Regions from separate parts of the Ruegeria sp. C2 genome, predicted to be linked through region 3. Evidence: riboswitches for the same ligand, from Rfam matches in the RefSeq annotation. Region 3 holds a riboswitch; each other region holds the start of a gene.
What was found. Region 3 has a riboswitch for cobalamin ahead of ACR0IV_RS07055 (DUF1636 family protein). Riboswitches for the same ligand answer to the same signal wherever they lie in the genome.
Positions count from the first base shown of each region.

Region 1: another riboswitch for cobalamin. It lies ahead of ACR0IV_RS13125 (DUF1636 family protein); the one in region 3 lies ahead of ACR0IV_RS07055 (DUF1636 family protein).
Region 2: another riboswitch for cobalamin. It lies ahead of ACR0IV_RS09950 (energy-coupling factor ABC transporter permease); the one in region 3 lies ahead of ACR0IV_RS07055 (DUF1636 family protein).

Region 1 covers NZ_JBQFRZ010000003.1:182,411-187,047, forward strand. The annotation lists gene ACR0IV_RS13100 (energy transducer TonB family protein) at 1-397, opposite strand, end outside; gene ACR0IV_RS13105 (ExbD/TolR family protein) at 394-771, opposite strand; gene ACR0IV_RS13110 (ExbD/TolR family protein) at 776-1,102, opposite strand; gene ACR0IV_RS13115 (MotA/TolQ/ExbB proton channel family protein) at 1,134-1,790, opposite strand; gene ACR0IV_RS13120 (hypothetical protein) at 1,787-2,221, opposite strand; cobalamin riboswitch at 2,389-2,592, shown strand; gene ACR0IV_RS13125 (DUF1636 family protein) at 2,695-3,051, shown strand; gene ACR0IV_RS13130 (ABC transporter ATP-binding protein) at 3,048-3,833, shown strand; gene ACR0IV_RS13135 (ABC transporter substrate-binding protein) at 3,850-4,637, shown strand, end outside.
Region 2 covers NZ_JBQFRZ010000002.1:46,922-51,558, reverse strand. The annotation lists gene ACR0IV_RS09960 (amino acid aminotransferase) at 1-502, opposite strand, end outside; gene sseA (3-mercaptopyruvate sulfurtransferase) at 502-1,356, opposite strand; cobalamin riboswitch at 1,498-1,709, shown strand; gene ACR0IV_RS09950 (energy-coupling factor ABC transporter permease) at 1,765-2,442, shown strand; gene ACR0IV_RS09945 (CBU_0592 family membrane protein) at 2,460-2,729, opposite strand; gene ACR0IV_RS09940 (helix-turn-helix domain-containing protein) at 2,726-3,289, opposite strand; gene ilvD (dihydroxy-acid dehydratase) at 3,397-4,637, shown strand, end outside.
Region 3 covers NZ_JBQFRZ010000001.1:1,381,750-1,386,386, reverse strand. The annotation lists gene cobN (cobaltochelatase subunit CobN) at 1-689, opposite strand, end outside; gene cobW (cobalamin biosynthesis protein CobW) at 694-1,749, opposite strand; gene ACR0IV_RS07055 (DUF1636 family protein) at 1,746-2,126, opposite strand; cobalamin riboswitch at 2,212-2,417, opposite strand; gene ACR0IV_RS07050 (NAD(P)-dependent oxidoreductase) at 2,449-3,519, shown strand; gene ACR0IV_RS07045 (DeoR/GlpR family DNA-binding transcription regulator) at 3,643-4,440, shown strand; tRNA gene ACR0IV_RS07040 (tRNA-Glu) at 4,504-4,578, opposite strand; tRNA gene ACR0IV_RS07035 (tRNA-Glu) at 4,600-4,637, opposite strand, start outside.

The sequences.
Region 1 (4,637 bases), on a different contig from region 3:
GCTCTGCAGTCTCGGCATCAGCGCGCGCAGGTTCTTCGCTGTCTGGGGGATCAGCCGGTTCGGCGTCCTGCGGTTCGATCACCTCCGGCTGAACCGTTTCAGCTTCGCCGAAATCGGGGGCAAAAACGCGTTGCGGATCGTCGGACGCAACCAGTGCTTCGCTGGTGGGGATTTCGGCTGCTTCCGGTTCTGGGGTTTCGGCAGGTTCGGGTTCCACTGGATCGCTGGGCGTCTCCGCAAGATCTTCGAAGCTGTTGCTCAGGTCCACCACGTCGGAATTGCCTTGTGCGGCAGGTTCACCCGGTTCAACAGATGCAGTCATGCTGAGGCCGAGAACGTGCAAAATCAGCGACACCAGAATGGCCAGCGCGGCAACTATGACCGACCCCCGGATCATTCCAGTGTCCGTTTTGTGACCAGAAACACGGAAGGCGCACCATTGCGGCGCAGCAGGCCCGTGACTTCGATCAGGCGCGCACCCGGAGCATCACGATCCGGAACGATCCGTACCGGCCCTTCATCATGATCGGCCATGAAGGTCTCGGCATCGGTAGGTGTTCCGCGAAAGCTCAGCGTTCCATCCTTGTGCAGAACCAGCGCGTCGGGCGGTTCGCGCCCTTCGAGCTCTGACGTGTCCACAAGGTCGAGGTCAGGGTCCAGTGGTGGTGCGATGGTACCGGTGATCAGAAAGAAGATCAGCATCAGAAAGACGACGTTGATCAAAGCTATCGTTGAATCGCGTTTTCGGCGGGGGGCGGTCTGGCGGATCATCGGCTCACTCCAGCACCAGAACGCTGAGCCCCTCGCGCCCGCGCAGCCGAACCAACAGATCCGTCAGGCGTTGGGCCGTGACATCGGTATCGAGGCTGACGAGCACCTGCCCGGTTTCGATCTCGGTCGCGAGATCGTCCAAGGTTATCGCCGTGCCGTTCAACACAAGACGTTCCGCACCGAGCTGTAGAAAGACCCGCTCAGACGGTTCGCTGGTTTGCGCGGTTCCGCCAGTCGTGCTGCTCAGCTCGATCTCGCCGAATTTTGAGAAGGTCGAGGTCAGCATGAAGAACAGCAAAAGCAGAAAGATCACATCGATGAGTGGCGTCATCGACAGGGTCCGCCGGACAAATGGCGCCCGGTTACGCATGTTCCGGCACGGCTGAAATGGCCTCGGCTTCTTTGGCCAGCTGACCTGGTACCAACACGGTCCGCAGTGCTTTGTCTGCAAAGACCCGCTCGCGCGCGGTGCGGCTTTCGAACCATGACAGAACCATTGAGGTCGGCATCGCAACCGCCAGCCCCACGGCGGTGGTGATCAGCGCCACCCAGATGCCACCCGCAAGCAGCGACGGGTCAATGGAGCTGCCTGCCTGTTGCAGGCTTTGGAACGCTTCGATCATACCCAGAACGGTCCCGAACAGCCCCAGCAAAGGCGCGAGTTGGGCAACGGTGTCAAGAAGGCGAAAACCGCGCTCCAGCCCTGCCAGGGCCAATCCGGCTTCAGCATCCAGACGATCATCGAGACCGGGTAGATCGGGCGCATCCATGGCTGCACCGACCAATGGGGCCAGATAACTGTGGCTTTTCGCCAATCGCGCGCGTGCAGTCTGATGATCCCCGGCATCCCATGCCGTCAGGGCCTGGGACAGCACCCGATGTCGTCCAACTCCGGTCACGGTGAATTGCCACAGTTTGTAAAGCGTGACGGCCAGAGCCAGCACTGACATCACGATCAGAATGGCCACCACTGGCCCGCCCAGAGCCACGATCTGGCGCAATGCTTCAAGCGCGTTCATCCCAAAAGCTCCACATCTATCCGGCTGGTAAGGTTCAGTCCTGTTGCACAGATATCGCTTTCTGAGCCGTCGACAACGCAGCTGTTTGCGCCATTGATCAGAACGCGCCCGATCGAGTCGCAGTTGAGATCGGGCAGGCCGAACTGACGCACGCGCGGACGGTCTGCCGGCAGATCCCGAAAATCGAACAGAGAAAGCGTAACGACACGGCCCGAGCTGTCGAAAATGACGGTCTCAAAAGCTGCCTTCTCGATATCGCTTCCGGTTTCGTTCTGAACCAGAAAGGTCAAGCGGCAGGCGCCGTTCACCTTTTGCACGGTATTGAGCTCCAGCAACAGTTCCGAGGGGTTGTCGTCAGCAGATTGCGCCAGCGCCGAATTTGTTGATGAAATTGCCAGCACAGCTACCAGAGCGAGGCGGTGATACGGCATGAGCGGGCTCCTGATTGTTTAGCGCTGAGGGTTTGTCCCGCGCATCTTTGCAGGGGTTGATCCCTCTTATCCAATCCAACCGAGACGTGAAAGAGCGGGTGGCGCGATTGTGTCCGGCCGACCGGTAACGCGTGATAACTTTCGTATTGACGCATTCATCGATCTCAGGCACTGAATCCGGTGATGGTTCCCAAGGGTGCGCCCGTGGGATGAAAAGGGAATACGGTGCGGTCTACACTGGCCAAACCCGTAACTGCCCCCGCAACTGTAAGCGGCGAGCGAAGCCAAACAGCCACTGGCCCCAAGGGTCGGGAAGGATGGCCAAGCACCGACCCGCGAGTCAGGAGACCTGCCATCAGTTGTTCAACCAAGCCGGGGCGGGGCGTCCTGGAAGGAGGCTTTGATGGCACGTGATACACGTGTTTCTGTAATCAGCACCTTCGCACTGCGTTTGGGCAGAGGCGGAGGGTTATATGCCTGGCGCACCTGATCATTTTGTTCTGATCTGTTCGACCTGTGCGGCCGCGCAATCAGTGGATGGAGTGCATGATACGCTTCAATCGAAGCTGCCCGAGCATTTTGCGATCCGGGCTGTCGATTGCATGGCAGGATGCGCGCATCCCGTGACCGTAGGCTTTCAAGCGGTCGGCAAGGCGCAGTATCTATTTGGTGATATCCAGACATTGATTGACGTCGAAGCCCTGGCCGAGTTTGCCCATCAATATCAACAGAGCCCGGATGGCTGGACCAAGGCCAGCGAGCGTCCGCGTGCCCTTTACACCAAAACCTTGTCTCGCATGCCCCCGATCAGTCAGGAGGTTTCGATATGACCGTCCAGCCGTTTCTGGTGGCTTCGGATCTCGAATATTATGCCTTGAATGGGGACATACTGCTGCAAGGCGTATCCTTTGAGCTGTCCGAAGGGTCAATACTGGCAATCGCGGGCCCCAACGGTGCAGGTAAAACCACACTGCTGAATTTGCTGTGTGGGGCGGAAGGGCTGGCACTAGGGGATGTTTTGCTCAAGGGGCGCAGCCTCAAGCAACTCTCGGCAAAAGAGCGTGCTCGGATGATCGCGGTGGTCAGTCAGCAAGAGATGCCTGACGGGCGCTTGTCGCTGCGGGATTATGTGGCGCTTGGACAGATTCCGATCCGCGCGGACCGATCTGCAGGTGAACACGCGCAGGAACTCAGCCGTATATTGGAGATTACGGGCCTTGGCGCGCTGGCTGACAAGAAGATGGCCCAACTGTCGGGTGGTGAGCGTCAGCGCGCGCATATCGCTCGGGCGCTGGCACAGAACCCGACTTTGCTGTTTCTTGACGAGCCGACCAATCATTTGGATCCCGATGCGAAGGGGCGGATGCTGTCTCTGGTCGCTGATCTGGGTATTACTGTCGTCATGATCGTGCATGATTTGGTCATGATCCCTGAATTCGCCACCCACGTTGCTCTGATGAAATCCACGCGCCTGACCGGGTTTGGTTCGGTCGACGAGGTACTGACATCGGAACGTGTGCGCGAAACCTTCGGTGTCGATTACCTGCGCTTTCATCACGAAGGCCGCATGATCCCCGTTCTGGACATCCGAAGAACAACGCTTTCCACATAAACTCAGGAGACTATCAATGAAGCAAATCTGGTCCGTGGCGCTGGTCACTGCCATGGCAAGCGGCGCCGCTGCGCAAGAGGTGACGGTTGACAATTGCGGTGAGCCGCTTGTCTTTGATGCCGCGCCAGAACGTCTGGTCGTGCATGATATGAATATGACCGACATGGCCTTTGCGCTGGGTCTGCAGGACAAGATCGTCGGTCTGACCGGCATCACCGGATGGTATAAGACCAGCCCCGAGTTCGACACGCTGCGCGGCGATATCCCTGAACTCGCGCCGAAATACCCGACTGTCGAAAATCTTGTTGCGGTCGAACCTGACCTGTTCTTTGCCGGTTGGTATTACGGTATGAAGCCGGGCGGAGATGTGACCCCCGGCACACTGGAGCCATTCGGCATCAGGACTATGATCCTGACCGAAAGCTGCGTCCATCTGGACAAGGATCGCCCCGAAGCCAGCATGAACCTGCTGTTCGACGATGTTTTGCGTCTGGGCAAGGTCATGCATGTCGAGGACAAGGCCGAAGCGCTTGTGTCGGGCTGGAAAGACGAGTTGACAGCAATCGAAGCTCGGACCGCTGATCTGGCCAAACCGCGCGTGTTCCTGTTGGACGGCCCTGCTGATGCGCCCTTTACGGCGGGTAAGTTCGCCATTCCTGACGCCATGATCGCAGCGGCTGGAGGAGAAAGCGTTACGCACGACATGGATACAAGCTGGGGCCGTACCTCTTGGGAAGCGGTTGCCGCAGCCAACCCTGAATTTCTGGTGCTACTGGATTATCAGACCGGCAATGGCGCGGCAGA
Region 2 (4,637 bases), on a different contig from region 3:
CATTGGCGGTTTTCAGGTCCTCGATCATGCCGTCGAAATCGACGCCGCGGGTTTCACCGTCGAAATAACGATACTGGACCGTCTCGATCCCCAGATAGTTCAGGATCGACAGATGGTTCGGCCAGGTCGGGTTCGACACAAAAACACGGGCCGACGGATTGGCCATGCGGATCATCTCAAACGCCTGACGACAAGCACCGGTGCCGCCCGGTGTCGCCACGGCGGCGATGTTGGCGCGCGGGACCGATGTACCCAGAATCAGACCAATCATGGCATCGGCATAGGCTGGGTCACCGGCCAAACCGGTATAGGCCTTGGTCTCCTGCTCTTCCAGAATGCGCTTTTCAGCCGCTTTTACGGCGCGCATGACCGGGGTGATGCCCTCAGCGTTTTTATAAACGCCAACCCCCAGGTCAATTTTCTGATCGCGCGGGTCATCGCGATACATCTGCATCAGCGCCAGAATCTTATCGGCTGGCTGTGGCTTGAGGTTCTCGAACATCAGTTCTCTCCGGTTGCGACGGGCAGGGTTGGGAAGGCACCCCATTCAGCCCAGGAGCCGTCATAAAGCGAATGATCTTTTTTACCCATGCGTTCAAGCGCGAGGCTGAGGATCGCAGCCGTGACGCCCGAGCCGCAGGATGTGATTGCGGGCTTCGACAGATCTACACCTGCGGCCTCGAATATGGCGCGGCACTCTTCCGGCGACTTCATGGTGCCATTTGCGTTCAGCAGCGTGCCAAAGGGCACATTGCGAGAGCCTGGAATATGACCCGAGCGCAAACCTTCGCGTGGTTCTGGCGCGGTTCCGGCAAAGCGGTCGGTCGAGCGCGCATCGATGATCTCATGATCGTTCAGCTTGGCCGCAGCTGAAACCTGCGTCACGTCACGTACCAGATGGTTTTGTACGCGAACGGTCATGTGGCGATCGCGAACGACGGGCGGCAGGTCCTCAATCTCGCGACCTTCGGCCTGCCATTTCGGCAGTCCCCCATCCAGAACGGCAATATTGTCCTGACCCATCAAACGGAACAGCCACCAGACGCGTGCGGCAGACATCAGCCCGGCCCCGTCATAGACCACGACCTGATGGCCGTCGCCCACCCCCATCGCCCGCAGGCGGGACATGAATTTCTCGACCGGAGGTGCCATATGCGGCAGGTCCGAACGGTGATCGGCAATGTCATCAATGTCAAAGAACCGTGCACCGGGGATATGGCCTGCATCATACTCGGCCTTCGCATCGCGGTTCTGCGCGGGCAGATACCAGGACCCGTCCAGAATCCGCAGATCCGGGTCCTTGAGATGCGCGGCCAGCCAGTCTGTGGATACGAGAGTTTTCGGATCGTCCTGCATCAAAGCCTCCCCTGAGCGAGCTTGGATTTTCCCTATATGGGCACGGCCAAACGTTCAAGTCACGCCGCAGTTCAGAACCCGCGCGGGGACAGTTTTTTTCCAACCACATGCTTGGCGTGCTTGACAGACAGCATTCTGTGGCAGAAATCTGTGCGACATGGTTCCCAAAGGGGTTTCCCCAGAGGGATGAAAAGGGAATCCGGTGCGACAAATCCTGTCAATTCCGGAACTGCCCCCGCAACTGTAAGCGGAGTATCGCCCCATCAGGGCCACTGACCGAAATGATCGGTTGGGAAGGCCGGGATCGATCCTAATCCGCGAGTCAGGAGACCTGCCATGCACAAACCGGGCATCCGCCCAATTTCAACACGTTTCTACCGTCGGGTGTGACGGTAAGGAGAACAAACTATGCATATCGAACCGGGCGTCGTAAACGGCGCCAAACTTGTCCTGAGCTATGCCACCGCGGCCGGGGCAGGGCTTTATAGTCTGAAGCTGGCGTGGGAGAGCGTCAAAAACAGTGGTGTTGCAAGCCTTGCAGTGCGGTCTGCCCTGACAACCGGCCTTGTTTTCACATTCTTTGAAGTTCTGCCTCATTTCCCGGTGGGAGTGTCAGAGGTGCACTTTATTCTGGGCTCGACACTGTTTCTTTTGTTCGGTGCCGCCCCGGCTGCGATTGGCCTGATCCTGGGCCTCTTTGTTCAAGGGTTTTTCTTGGCACCCTTCGATCTACCCCAGTTCGGAATGAACATGACGACGTTGCTGGTGCCTCTGTTTGCCTTGCAGGCACTGGCAAACCGCATCATTGCGCCGAATACAGCCTATGTTGACCTCAAGTATTCTCAGGCACTTGCGCTGTCGACCGCCTATCAGGGTGGTGTCGTGCTCTGGGTGGCCTTCTGGGCGTTCTACGGTCAGGGTTTCGGTGCCGAAAACATCGCCGCCGTGGCCAGCTTTGGCGGCGCTTACATGATGGTTATCCTGATTGAGCCCCTGGCCGATCTTGCCGTTCTTGCGGTTGCGAAATCCATGAAGGGTCAGAACAAGCTCGGCCTGTTCACGCCGCGCCTTCTCAGCGCAGCCTAAGCATCCTGCGCCGCGCACTACTTTGCGCGGCGCAACCTGAAATACTGAATGATCCCGATCATGCTGATCAGAATCCAGAACCCCTCGATCAGCATCGACGCCAGATTGAAATTCTCGAGCAGCGAATAGACGATCAGAACCGATCCCAAGAGGTTCACCACCGGAAACGCGAGATCGTCAGAATTCATCATCCGCATCTGTGTCGCAAAATAGGCCGCGACCACGATCAAAGCCCCAAACGAGCCAATAGCGTCGACGATGGTGAGGCTGTCGAGAACTGCAATCATAAATGGGCCTTGCCGTTTTCAGAATACTCGTTGTGCTGGGCGTAGTGGTGCATGTTCAGGAATGCGGCACCCTCTGCACCCGCGCGGTATCCATGGGGGACATCAGCGGCAAAGCGCAAGCCCTGCCCGGCCTGCAATGACACCCATTCCCGATCGCGCAGGATCTCGAGCGTACCTGAAAGCACAAACACCTCCTCGGTCACACCAGCGGCATGGGCGGGGGATTCGTGGCTTTGGTTCGGATGCAAGCTGACGTGAAATGTCTCGGCCCCTAGGGCGGGGTCGAAGGGAAAGACGATCTTGACCTCTATGGTCCCGGGGAAGGTCACGGTCTGGAAAACCGACGGGTCACCCAGCGCCGTATCGATCAGCGCGCTGAGTGGTAGCTGGAAGCCTTTGGCGATTTTCCACAAGGTCGCGATGGTGGGGCTGGATTCGCCGCGCTCTATCTGGCCCAGCATGGCTTTGCTGACCCCGGTCATTTCAGCCACCTTCGACAGGCTCAGCCCGGACGCCGTCCGCACGTCCCGTAATTTCAGCGTTATGTCGTCCGGTGCCATATCATCAACTTCCGAATCCTCTTGTACGTTATAGCGCACATGTGATACGTGCGCTATAACGCACGAACCCCAAGACATGCAACCCGAGGCAAAAGGGAAACAGCATCATGCCATTGTACCGATCCAGAACCTCTACCCATGGCCGCAACATGGCCGGTGCCCGCGGTTTGTGGCGCGCCACCGGTATGGGCGACGATGATTTCGGCAAACCGATCATCGCCATCGTAAACTCGTTCACCCAGTTTGTGCCCGGTCACGTCCACCTGAAGGACCTTGGCCAGATGGTCGCGCGCGAGGTCGAGGCAGCGGGTGGCGTTGCGAAAGAGTTCAACACCATCGCGGTAGATGACGGCATCGCCATGGGTCATGACGGGATGCTGTATTCGCTGCCCTCACGTGAGGTGATCGCGGATTCGGTGGAATACATGGTCAACGCACATTGTGCGGACGCGATGGTCTGCATTTCGAACTGCGACAAGATCACCCCGGGTATGCTGATGGCCGCGATGCGTCTGAACATCCCGGCGATCTTTGTCTCGGGTGGCCCGATGGAGGCTGGTAAGATCGATATCGCCGATCTGGATGCCAAAAAGATCGACCTTGTGGATGCGATGGTCGCCGCTGCTGACGACCGCTTCACCGACGAACAGGTTCAGCACATCGAAGAGAATGCCTGCCCGACCTGTGGGTCATGCTCGGGCATGTTCACCGCCAACTCGATGAACTGTCTGGCCGAGGCGCTGGGTCTGGCGCTGCCGGGCAATGGCTCGACCCTTGCCACACACGCGGACCGCAAAGAGCTGTTCCTTGAGGCCGGTCGCCGGATCGTCGAGATCACCAAGCGGCACTATGATCTGGACGAAAAAGGCTTCCTGCCACGCGAGATCGCTACGTTCGAGGCCTTTGAGAACGCCATGAGCCTCGACATCGCTATGGGCGGTTCGACCAACACGGTACTGCACTTGCTGGCCATTGCGCATGAGGGCGAGGTGCATTTCACCATGTCCGATATGGACCACCTCAGCCGCGAAGTGCCTTGTTTGTGTAAGGTCGCACCCAATACCGAGAATGTGCATATGGAAGACGTGCACCGCGCCGGTGGTATCTTCTCGATCCTTGGCGAGCTGAGCCGTGCGGGATTGCTGCACGAGGATTGCGCAACCGTTCATTCGGCTACGATGGGCGAAGCGATTGCCAATTGGGACATCAAGATCGCCAACAATCCCAAAGCGCAGGAACTGTTCAAGGCTGCACCAGGCGGAGTGCGCACCACTCAGGCCTTCAGCCAGTCGAACCGGTACAAGGAGCTGGATACCGACCGCCAAGGCGGCGTGATCCGCTCGAAAGA
Region 3 (4,637 bases):
CGGGCACGCAGGCTGCGGATCAAGGCTGCGACCGGGGCGGTGTCCGCCGAGGTCAGGTAAGCGCGGTAAAAGGTGACGAGGATGCGTTTCGCGTCACCTGTGAACGCTTTTTCCGCTGGGATTACACCGCGATCCGGGCACCATGCGCCGCATTCGGGTAGCGTCTTGGCACCCATGACCGGCCCGGCGTAAAGTCCCGCCGCCAGCGCCATTTGAGCAAGCGCCGCCTGTGCCGCGACCTCTCCGCCGGTGTCGCACAGATGCGCCAGCCGCCGCAGGGTCGAGACGGGCAGGGTAGAGTAATCATCCAGCCGCGTATCCTCGCGACCGTCTGCGGGCAGCACGGCCAGTGCAATCCCTTTGGCCTGCGCCAGCGCCAGAACCTGCTGCAAGCCGTACGCCCAATAGGGCACCCCACCGATCAGACGGATCAGTATGCCCTTGGCCCCCTCCAACGTCTGTTCCACATAGGTGTCAACGGACAGAGGGTGTTTCAGCGCCGTCAGGTTGGCCAACCGCATCGTCGGCATCCGCCCTTCGGGGCCGCCACCGCGATGCCAGCCTGCCGCGAATGCGCCAAGGTCGCTGTCGGAAAAGGACAGCACCACCAAATCCGCCGGGCTTTGGCCCAGATCGGTCGGGGTTTCCGTTTCCTCTAACCCGTGGCTTTCGCGGAAGACGACGTGCATGGCTTTACTCGGCAGCCTCGGTCACACCCACGAGGATATCGCGGATTTCGGTCTCTTTGATATCGTCATGCTCGGCGATCACCACCAGACGCGAGCGGCGTTCCTCGCCTGGTTCCCAAGGGCGGTCATACTGATGGCGCACGCGCGCACCGACGGCCTGAACCAGCAGGCGCATGGGCTTGCCCTGAACGGCGGCATAGCCTTTGACGCGCAGGATGTTCAGTTCTTTGGCCAGACGTTCGATTTTCGCCACCAGATCGAGCGGATCGCTCTGTTCGGGCAACTCGACGATGATGCTTTCGAAATCGTCATGTTCGTGGTCGTGATGACCGTCGTGATGGCTGGGACGCGCGTCCATGTCATCCTCGGCGGCGGCTTCCAGACCCAACACGACACGGACGTCAACGACGCCCTCGGCAACTTCAACAACGGGCAGGGGGCGCGGGGCCTCTGCAGCGATGACCTCTTTGGCCTTGGCGACACCTTCGGGGCCGGCCAGATCGGGCTTGGTCAGCAGGATGATATCGGCGCAGGAAATCTGATCTTCGAACACCTCGGACAGCGGCGTTTCATGATCAATCGAGTCATCGGCCATGCGCTGGGCATCCACCACCTCGACATTCGGGGCAAAGCGACCGGCAGCGACCGCCTCGGCATCGGCCAGTGCGATGACGCCATCGACGGTGATTTTCGAACGGATATCAGGCCAGTCGAAGGCCTTTAGCAGCGGTTTCGGCAGCGCCAGACCGCTGGTTTCGATCAGGATGTGATCAGGGCGCGGCTCCAGCGCCATCAGCGCTTCGATGGTCGGGATGAAATCGTCCGCCACGGTGCAGCAGATACAGCCATTGGCCAGTTCCATGATGTTTTCCGCCGGACAATCGGGGATCGCGCAGGATTTCAGGATATCGCCATCAACGCCAACATCGCCGAATTCGTTGACCACCACGGCCAGACGCTTGCCCTGCGGGTTCTGCATCAGGTGGCGCACCAGCGTTGTCTTGCCCGAGCCCAGAAAGCCGGTGATCACAGTGACGGGAAGTTTCTCAAGGTTGCTCATTTCAGGGCTCCAATCGGGGGAATACGGGCCGCACAGTTTTTGCGGAAATGTTCGGGGCGTTCGCGCCATTTGACCAGACCATCCTCGGTCGCGAGGTATTTGGTGGCACCCTCCACGATCATGTCGACGTGGTCGGTTTCGTTGAGGTGTTCATACACGAAGGTCCAGCGATCCGGCCCCCCGCGCAAGACGATGGAACAGCCCTCATCGCAGTTCGACAAGCATTCCACGGCTTTCAAGGTGATCCCTTCGGGCAGATCGGCCTGCTCAAGCGCCTTGTGCAGAAGTGCACCGGGGCGCTGCGCATCATCTTCGACAGGCAGCCCGCGACGGCAGGTGGTGCAAACCAGCAGCTCGACCGGAGCGGTCTCGGTCATGTCTCTCATCCCCCCAAATCCTCTTCGTGGGGGACGGGGTTTCATGCGGGTCGCTTTTGACCCGACACCGGAACACCCCGTCCGGTTTAAATCTCGGGCGTTGGCAGGTCTCCCGGCTTGCGGATGTCAGAGGCGGGCCTCTGTCGGATGTCCCGCCTTCCCGGCCTTGCGGCCAGTGGCTTGGGCACCCTCTCCGTTCACGGTCGCGGGGGCGGCTGCGTTTGACGGAAAACCCGCTGACGCATTCCCTTTTCATCTGCGCACGCAGACACCAACGAAAGGGACATGCGGCACGCTTGGGCTGCTTGTCAAGCGAGTCGCGATGATCAGCGAGGAAGCAGGTAAAAAGCGACCTGTCGAGGTCGCTGGGCGGCATGATCCATCTGTGGTGACGTGTTGGCATGGATCACAAGACGCGAACAGGAGGATGCGGCGCATGAAAGTAGGGTTTATCGGGCTGGGAAATGTTGGGGGCAAGCTCTCGGGATCGCTGCTGCGTAACGGAATCGATTTGACGGTTCATGACCTGAACCCGGATCAGGTGACCCGATTTGTCACCGAGGGTGCCAAAGCCGCTGAAAGTCCGGCGCAGTTGATGCGTGATTGCGACGCGGTGATCACTTGCTTGCCTTCACCCGCCGCCTCGGACGCCGTGATGCAAGAGATGTTGCCCGAGGTCGGCCCCGGCAAAATCTGGATGGAGATGTCGACCACCGATGAGGCTGAGGTCAAACGCCTTGGTGCCATGGTCATCGAACAAGGCGGCGCAGCGGTGGATTGTCCGGTTTCAGGCGGATGTCACCGGGCTGCGACGGGCAATATCTCGATCTTCGCTGGCTGTGACCGCGAAACGTTCGAGCGTATTATGCCCTTCCTGACGACCATGGGGCGGCGCATTCTGCACACAGGTGAACTGGGGTCGGCCTCGGTGCTGAAAGTGCTGACCAACTATCTGGCCACCGCTAACCTGATCACCTGCGCCGAGGCTTTGGTGACCGCCAAAGCAGCTGGAATGGATCTTGGAACCACCTATGAGGCGATCAAGATTTCGTCGGGCACCTCGTTCGTGCACGAAACCGAAAGCCAGGTCATCTTGAACGGTTCACGCGATATCTCGTTCACCATGGACCTGGTGAAAAAGGATATCGGCCTGTTTCAGGAGGTTGCCGACCGCGCCGGTGTCCCCCTTGAGGTGAATCCGGTGATGATCAAGATATTCGAAGACGGCATCGCACGCTACGGCGAGCGCGAGTTGTCCCCGAACATCATCAAACGCCTCGAAGATGCGACCGGACTTGAGATTCAAGCACCGGGCTTTCCACCCGAAATGCTGGATGATGAACCCGAAGAGCCCGGCTATGAGGTCATTCCGCAAAACCGCGCTGCGCCGTAAGCCTGTCTGTTGTCATTGAGCCAAACCAAGTCGGCCGCTTGCAGCGGTCGGCCTGTTTCGGGTTGATCACTGACCGCATTCCGTGTCTTTGTTTGGGTAAATTTGGGAAATACGGAGCGTCCAGTGAAAACCCGCAGCCCGCACACCCATCGTGAGCTTGAACTTCTGGATGTTCTCCGTCGTCTGGGCGGGACAGCCCGAAACTCGGAACTGGCCAAAACACTAGGGGTCTCTGAGGAAACCGTGCGGCGCACGATCAAGTCGCTCTCAGCCTCGGGCGCGGTCGAACGTGTGCATGGCGGCGCTTATCTCGCCGGCACCCAAGGCGACCCCAGTTTTTTTCGCCGTATAGCGCAACACTCTGAAGAAAAGCGGTTGATCGCGGGGCATGTGGCGAGCCTGATACGGGACGGGATGACCGTCTTTCTGGATGTCGGCTCGACCACCGCTTATGTGGCCGAAGAGCTGCGGCAGTCGGGAAACCTGACCGTCGTGACCAACTCGATCGGGGTGGGGCAGACCCTGGCCGGAACCAATGGCAATCGTGTGCATTTGCTTGGGGGCGAACTGCAAAGCGATGAGCGCGGCGCATTCGGTCACGTCACGCATCGGCAGGTACAGCGTTATGCGTTTGACATCGCAGTGCTCAGCATCGATGCGATTTCGGCACGTCGAGGTTTCTTGTACCACAGTTCAGTTGAGGCAGACCTTGCGACTGTTGTCGCCAGCAACACCGACCGACTGTTTGTGGCTGCGGCGCATTTTAAATTTGGTGAAACCGCGCCTTATGTCGGACCCGAGCCGCGTATGATCGATCTACTGGTCACGGACCAAGCACCTACCGGGGATGTTGCCAAGGCATTGAAGCAATGGGGTATTCGGATCGAGATTGCAGAAACCAATCACCGGCAAGCTGGCTAGTCGTTGCGCTTAAGCGTAGCCACAATCATTCAATCAGAGATCACGATGAGTGGATTGGAAAAATGGCAGCCCGTAGGGGAATCGAACCCCTCTTTCCAGGTTGAAAACCTGGCGTCCTAACCGATAGACGAACGGGCCACTTGGTCCAGACAAGCAAAGTGGCAGCCCGTAGGGGAATCGAACCCCTCTTTCCAGGT